Linked DNA regions of Salipiger abyssi. The protein of the gene in region 1 interacts with the protein of each later gene in a pairwise test. Links are inferred from orthologs where the notes say so. Each region holds a gene or a part of one and is shown on either strand. Other genes may lie near its edges.

The links. The genes of interacting proteins can lie anywhere in the genome.
Region 2: the proteins of lepA (region 1) and Ga0080574_RS07930 interact in binary tests that used the Escherichia coli proteins (3 or more experiments, as listed by UniProt). The link is inferred for Salipiger abyssi from one-to-one orthologs.

What each region holds. Positions count from the first base shown.
Region 1 is NZ_CP015093.1:4,063,790-4,067,383, forward strand. Bases 339-3,237 are described here. They hold lepA (translation elongation factor 4), read left to right. Parts: upstream 339-837; coding sequence 838-2,637; downstream 2,638-3,237. Other genes in these bases: Ga0080574_RS26080 (hypothetical protein), read right to left, coding at 339-703; Ga0080574_RS26085 (HEPN domain-containing protein), read right to left, coding at 3,017-3,237. In the rest of the region: more of Ga0080574_RS26080, read right to left, coding at 1-338; more of Ga0080574_RS26085, read right to left, coding at 3,238-3,484; Ga0080574_RS23330 (DUF262 domain-containing protein), read right to left, coding at 3,500-3,594. UniProt on the Escherichia coli protein: Required for accurate and efficient protein synthesis under certain stress conditions. May act as a fidelity factor of the translation reaction, by catalyzing a one-codon backward translocation of tRNAs on improperly translocated ribosomes.
Region 2 is NZ_CP015093.1:887,240-890,395, reverse strand. What follows is about bases 1-2,809. They hold Ga0080574_RS07930 (zinc transporter ZntB), read left to right. Parts: upstream 1-813; coding sequence 814-1,806; downstream 1,807-2,809. Other genes in these bases: Ga0080574_RS07920 (hypothetical protein), read right to left, coding at 2,024-2,575; Ga0080574_RS07935 (hypothetical protein), read right to left, coding at 177-425. In the rest of the region: preprotein translocase subunit SecE, read left to right, coding at 2,946-3,137. UniProt on the Escherichia coli protein: Zinc transporter. Acts as a Zn(2+):proton symporter, which likely mediates zinc ion uptake. Purified ZntB reconstituted in liposomes also binds and transports Cd(2+), Ni(2+) and Co(2+).

The sequences.
Region 1 (3,594 bases):
ACTCAGCCACCCGACGCGGAGCATCCTCCCCGGTCCAGATCTCATCGGGGATCTCGGTGGCGATGCGGTATTGCAGATCGAAATCGAGCGGTTCGCCGCGGTCGGCGGCCTCGTACCAGCGGATCCAGAAATCAAAATCCGCATCGAGCGCCGAGAACGGTCTGGATTGTTTCAGGATGTCGGACAGAAAGTCGGGACGTTTGTCGCCCCAAAGCAGCCTCGTCCTCAACGCCTCCAAGGAATGATCCGCGTCACTATGGACGGCAGAGCGGACGGCGGCGGCGGCGGCGTCGCCCACGGCGTGGGCGTCGGCGGCGGCGGCGCCCACGGCGTGGGCGGCGTCGGCGGCGGCGTCGCCCACGGCGTCGGCGGCGGCGGCGTGGGCGGCGTGGGCGGCGAAGGCGGCGTCGGCGGCGCCCACGGCGTCGGCGGCGGCGGCGTGGGCGGCGAAGGCGGAGGAGCGGGCAGCGGAGCGGGCGGCGTCGGCGACGAAGGTGAAGGCGGAGGAGCGGGCGGCGGCGTGGGCGGCGACGGCGGCGACCTTTTTGATTTCGGGGGGTGGCGAAGCAGCCGCAACCCCCGAAATCAGCATCGCACGTCCTGTCAAGAGCGCAAGTCTTCGATGCGCATCGGTGAGGCTGTTGCCGTCCGGAAGCCAGGCGATCGCCCACCAGACCCGCATCGCCGCCCGCGTCGCGATCATGACGCAGATCTCTTGCGGCTGCGTCTTCAGCCACGCCTCGAATTCGTCGTCGCCCCTAAACTCCACGCCTACCCGCGCCCCATCTCACACAGCACCTTGACCGAACCCGCAAACCCCATCATATCCACGAAATCATGACCGACCTCGCGCATATCCGCAACTTCTCCATCGTTGCCCATATCGACCACGGGAAATCCACCCTGGCCGACCGGCTGATCCAATCCACCAACACCGTCACCGAGCGGGAGATGAAGGAGCAGTTGCTCGATGCCATGGACATCGAGCGCGAACGCGGCATCACCATCAAGGCCAACACCGTCCGCATCGAGTACATCGCCGAGGACGGCGAAAAATACGTGCTGAACCTCATCGACACGCCCGGCCATGTGGACTTTGCCTACGAGGTCTCGCGCTCGATGCGCGCGGTCGAGGGCTCGCTTCTGGTGGTGGACAGCACGCAGGGCGTCGAGGCGCAGACGCTGGCCAATGTCTATCAGGCCATCGACGCCGATCACGAGATCGTCCCGGTGCTGAACAAGATCGACCTGCCCGCCTCGGAACCCGAGCGCGTCAAGGAACAGATCGAGGACGTGATCGGCATCGACGCCTCCGAGGCGCTGCTGGTCTCGGCCAAGTCCGGCATCGGCATCAAGGAGACGCTGGAGGCGATCATCCACCGCCTGCCCGCCCCCAAGGGCGACCGCGACGCGCCGCTCAAGGCGATGCTGGTGGATTCGTGGTACGACCCCTATCTCGGCGTGGTCGTGCTGGTGCGGATCATGGACGGCGTGCTGAAAAAGGGCGACCAGATCAAGATGATGCAGACCGGGGCGAAATACCCGGTCGACCGCATCGGCGTCTTCCGCCCGGCGATGCAGACTGTCGACGAGCTCGGCCCCGGCGAGATCGGCTTTCTCACCGCGCAGATCAAGCAGGTGCGCGACACCAAGGTGGGTGACACGATCACCCATGAGAAGAAGGGCTGCGAGTCGCCCCTGCCCGGCTTCAAGCCTTCGGTGCCGGTGGTGTTCTGCGGGCTCTTCCCGGTGGATTCCGCCCAGTTCGAGGATCTGCGCGACGCCATTGAGAAGCTGGCGCTCAACGACGCCTCCTTCAGCTTCGAGATGGAGACCTCCGCCGCGCTCGGCTTCGGCTTCCGCTGCGGTTTCCTCGGGCTCCTGCATCTCGAGGTGATCCGCGACCGGCTGGAGCGCGAATACAATATCGACCTGATCACCACCGCGCCCTCGGTCATCTACAATGTCTTCATGAAGGACGGCGAGCTGATCGAGCTGCACAACCCCGCCGACATGCCCGACATGTCGAAGGTGGCGCATGTGGAGGAGCCGCGGATCAAGGCGACGATCCTGGTGCCCGACGACTATCTCGGCGATGTGCTGAAGCTCTGCCAGGACCGGCGCGGCATCCAGCTCGACCTGACCTATGCGGGCAACCGCGCCATGGTGGTTTATGACCTGCCGCTCAACGAGGTGGTGTTCGATTTCTACGACCGGCTGAAATCGGTGACCAAGGGCTATGCCAGCTTCGATTACCAGTGGATCGGCTATCGCGAGGACAATCTCGTGAAGATGCAGGTGCTGGTGAATGATGAGCCGGTGGATGCGCTGTCGATGATGGTGCATCGCGACCGCGCCGAGATGCGTGGCCGGGCGATGTGCGAGAAGCTCAAGGACCTGATCCCGCGCCACATGTTCAAGATCCCGATCCAGGCGGCCATCGGCGGCAAGGTGATCGCGCGCGAGACGCTCTCGGCGCTGCGCAAGGACGTGACGGCGAAGTGTTATGGCGGGGATGCGTCGCGGAAGAAGAAGCTGCTGGAGAAGCAGAAGGCCGGCAAGAAGAAGATGCGCCAGTTCGGCAAGGTCGACATCCCGCAGGAAGCGTTTATTTCCGCCCTCAAGATGGACAGCTAAGTCCATCTGGAGGGCGCGCGGGCGACAGCGGGTTTGGCTATGCCAAATCCCGCGTGCCCGCACGGCTGAGGGGCGCACACCCCCACCGCACTCCCCACCCGTCCCGGCCCCCGCGCCGGGACCTCTCCCTCTCCGTGGATGACAGGCCCGGCAAGGCGCGCTAAGCTTCCGCCATGCCGGCGGCCTTTCGCCATGACGGGTTCCGGTTCTTTTTCTATTCCAACGAGGGCATCTCTTGTGAGACGCACATCGCGCTAGAAAATATCCACCGCCACCAAATCAAGATTAGGCATACTTTAGAAAGTGAACATCTTAGGTTAAAAATGTTAACGACGCGAAGCAGGCAACCACTTGCCCATCTGCATATTAAAGGAATCCCTCACCTAATTGACAATTCGAACTTCTCCAAAAACAGCTCAGCCGCGTCGATACCTTGGCGTGCGGTCATTAGTGTCGTTGCCTCTGGCTCCCCATGAGCCAAATTATGACGGCATGTAAGTAAATTAGAATAATATGTTGCATATTGATCCGGCACAGACGAATTGAACAGCTCCTTACACTCCTCACCAAATCTCTTCGCCAAATCAGCAATATCTGACTTCTTTATTCTCCCTTGATTTTTCCCGTATGTTTGAGAAATAAAGTGAGACACTTTTCGGTCGCCTATTCCTCCGAATCGATCGGATAAAATCGCCTCAACCTTTTTTTCAACCTCAGAATACACCATCGCAGAAACATAGCCAGAAAGAGCCTGCTCAAGAAACGCACGATCACCAGGGTTCGCGCGGTCAGCTCGATCAACAATCTCATCTACAAGCTCTAACACAGCTCTCGACTTGATAAGCATCTTAAAAATACCTGATCAAGTCAGGAACTCATCGGCTTTTTCGATTCTAGTATGAACTTCGTGGCGGTCGCTCGTATTTGCAGATGTCGCCGCCACAAATCCTGTGTCAG
Region 2 (3,156 bases), 3.2 Mb from region 1 along the record:
GGGGCATTGTGCAGCTTCGGCCAAGATTGGGCGGCGCAAGGGCGGCAGCACCGCTGAACGAAAACGGCTGCGGACAAAATTCAAGGGGCGCCTCGTCGGCGCCCCTTATCGTGTCAGGCTGTCGGGCCTATCCGCAGGGAGCTGGCGCTGGCCGGGCTCCCTGCGGGGTTCCGCACTCATTGGTAGTTGCGGATCATGGCTTCGGCAGTGGCTTTGGCATTACCTGCGCCGGTTTCTTCCTGCACCACCTGGTACACGGCAACGGCTTCGGCATTGCTGAGGGCCGAGACATTGGCCTCGGGAACGATGCGCGACAGAGCGGCACGGGCTGCGTCGCCGGTGCTGTAGGTCTGAGCGGAGGCAGCGCCTGCAACGGCGGAGGCTGCGGTCACGGCAGCGGCGGTGAGTGCGATAAAGCGTTTCATGTTTCTTTCCTTCCTTAAACTGATCAAAGCACCTTTGCGGTGCGTGTCCATCCCGTCCGTTTCGTGGCGGGACACCCGTGATATCGTTTCGGATCAGGGGATTAGCAAATCACGCGGGCGCTCACAGCGGATCGCGAAAACGTGTATTTGACTGTGATCGGAAGACTTCCTATGGGCCGTCGGAAACGTCGAAAATAACAGAAAAATGACAGACTGCCGGGGCCGCGTGTCGCAGGGATGAGCGTATTCCGCGTGAGCGAGAGGTATCTAATCACCCTAAACTGTTTAGTGCAGATTGAGTGTGCAGTGATGCACAAGCCAATAAAGGCTGGGTATGGACCGTGCGAAAGCCGCTTGCGCGCCGGCGGGGTGCGGATATTCTCCGGCTATGCAGGAGCTGGCCCCCCGTTTCGACGATGTGATTCAGACCGGTTTCGCGCTGAACGGCGACGGGCGCGGCAAGGCGCTGAGCCCGGGTGAGGCGCCGGCGCTGCTGCGCGGCGAAGAGCTGGGTTGGGTGCATCTGCGCGCCCACCATCCGGACACGCCGGCCTGGATCGTGGAAAACCTGTCCTATCTCGATCCCACGATCATCGACGCTCTGGTTGCCGAGGAAACCCGCCCGCGCGTCACCCGGGTGGGCGAAGGGCTGATCGTGATCCTGCGCGGCATCAACACGGTGGCGGGCGAGGATCCCGAGGACATGGTCTCGGTGCGGCTCTGGATCGACCCGCGCCGCATCGTCAGCCTGTCGCGCCGCCCGGTGCGCGCGATCGAGGATATCGCGGCGGAACTGGCGGCGGGCCATGGGCCGGACGATTGCGCGGGCTTCCTGGTCGCGCTGGTGGAGCGGCTGACCTATCGGATCGAGTCTTTCTGGACGGGCATCGACGACGAGGCCGACGACCTGGAGGAGGCGGTTCTTGACGGTGCGGAGAAAGAGCTGCGCGGCCAGCTTGTCGAACTCCGCCGCCGGGCGATCATCCTGCGGCGCTATCTGCAACCCCAGCGCGATGCGCTGCGCGGTCTTCAGGCGGCGCACCCGGGCTGGCTGGAGCCGGACGACCTGCGCCATCTCGCCGAGGAGCTGGATGCGCTGGAACGGGTGGTGGAGGATGCCGACGCGATGCGCGAGCGCATGGCGCTGGTACGCGACGAGCTGACGGGCCAGCAATCGGAGCGGCTGAACCGCAATATGTACATGATCTCGATTCTCTCGGCGCTGTTTCTGCCGCTGGGCTTCCTCACTGGTTTGTTCGGAATCAACCTGGCCGGCATGCCCGGCGCGGCGCATCCCGGGGCGTTCTGGATCTTTGTTGGCGGTCTTGCGGTGGTGGTCACACTGCAACTCGCGATCCTGCGGCGATTGCGCTGGATTTGAGGCCGTTTTCCCGCTTGCAATGGCGCGCGCCCTTTCGTACACGGGAGCCCGGCCTTAGGGGTATAGCTCAGCTGGTAGAGCGACGGTCTCCAAAACCGTAGGTCGCGGGTTCGAACCCTGCTGCCCCTGCCATCATCCTGCCATAAGCAAAAATGCGGCGATAAGGCACGCAAAAGGGCCGCGGCGAACCGCGGCCCTTGCCTTGAATGGTCAAGATTTACGACATGATCCGCTCGATGTCGCTCTTCTTCTCGCTGTCGCTCGAGTCGCCGTAGAGCGCGGCGCGGAGGTCATCGACCTGACCGGTCGTCAGCACGCTGTAGTCGGCTTCCGGGACGAGCTCTTCAAGTGCGCTCACCTCGCCGGTGGTCAGGTTCGGAGCTGCGTCCTTCATCGAGTCGACGATCTGCACGCGGGTCTCGGCCGGATCTTCGCTTTCGCTTACCAGGGCCACGACGCGCTCACGCTCTGCGCTCGACATCTCGTCCAGGCGCCACTCCGGGATGTAGACCTGAAGCTCTTCCTCGACGGCAACGGATGCCGACGGGTTGTCCGCCTGTGCGATGTCCTCGATCTGCGAACGCTTCTCGGTGTCGCTCACGCCGCTGTTGGCGACGGCGAACATCTCGGTGACCTGATCGTCGGTCAGCGCTTCGAAATTGGCATCCGGATAATAGGTGGTGATCGCATTCATTTCGGCTTCGCTTGCGGCGAAGGCGCTGGTTGCGACGATGGTGCTCAGGGCGGTTGCGGTCAGAAGGCGTTTCATAATGACGTTCCTTTCTTTCTTCGGTTCCTCTCGCCGAGGCGTCGGGTGCCTCGTGCTTCCTGGCGACACAACAGCGATCGCGGCGGCTTGGTTCCGACCCGAAAACGGCCAATTTCGATGTTTTAACCCATTGCCATGGATGAGTTTTCCTCCAACGCGCCCGCAAACGCCGAAGGCCGCGAAAGGTTGCCGGGAAAATTGCGCCCTGGCGTCAGAGTTTCGTGAAATCCGCTCGCAGCAGGGTGAGGCGCGCGTGACGTTGCGGTGATCGCGCGCGCGGGAGGGACGCAAGCCGGGTGCAAGACTTGCCAGCGGAGGGCTCTCTGCGTATATCGCCCGAAACCCGCACGGAAACGGAAAGCAGGCGGCAATGGCCAATCCCATCCAGTTCATCCAGCAGACCCGGGCCGAGATCGGCAAGATCGTCTGGCCCACGCGCCGCGAAGTGATGCTCACCACGGTCACCGTCTTTATCATGGCGGCGCTCACCGCGGCCTTCTTTGCGCTGGTCGATATCCTGATCCGCGGCGGCCTTCAGGGGCTGCTGTCGATGTTCGGCTAGGCGTAACGGCCTGAAGCCC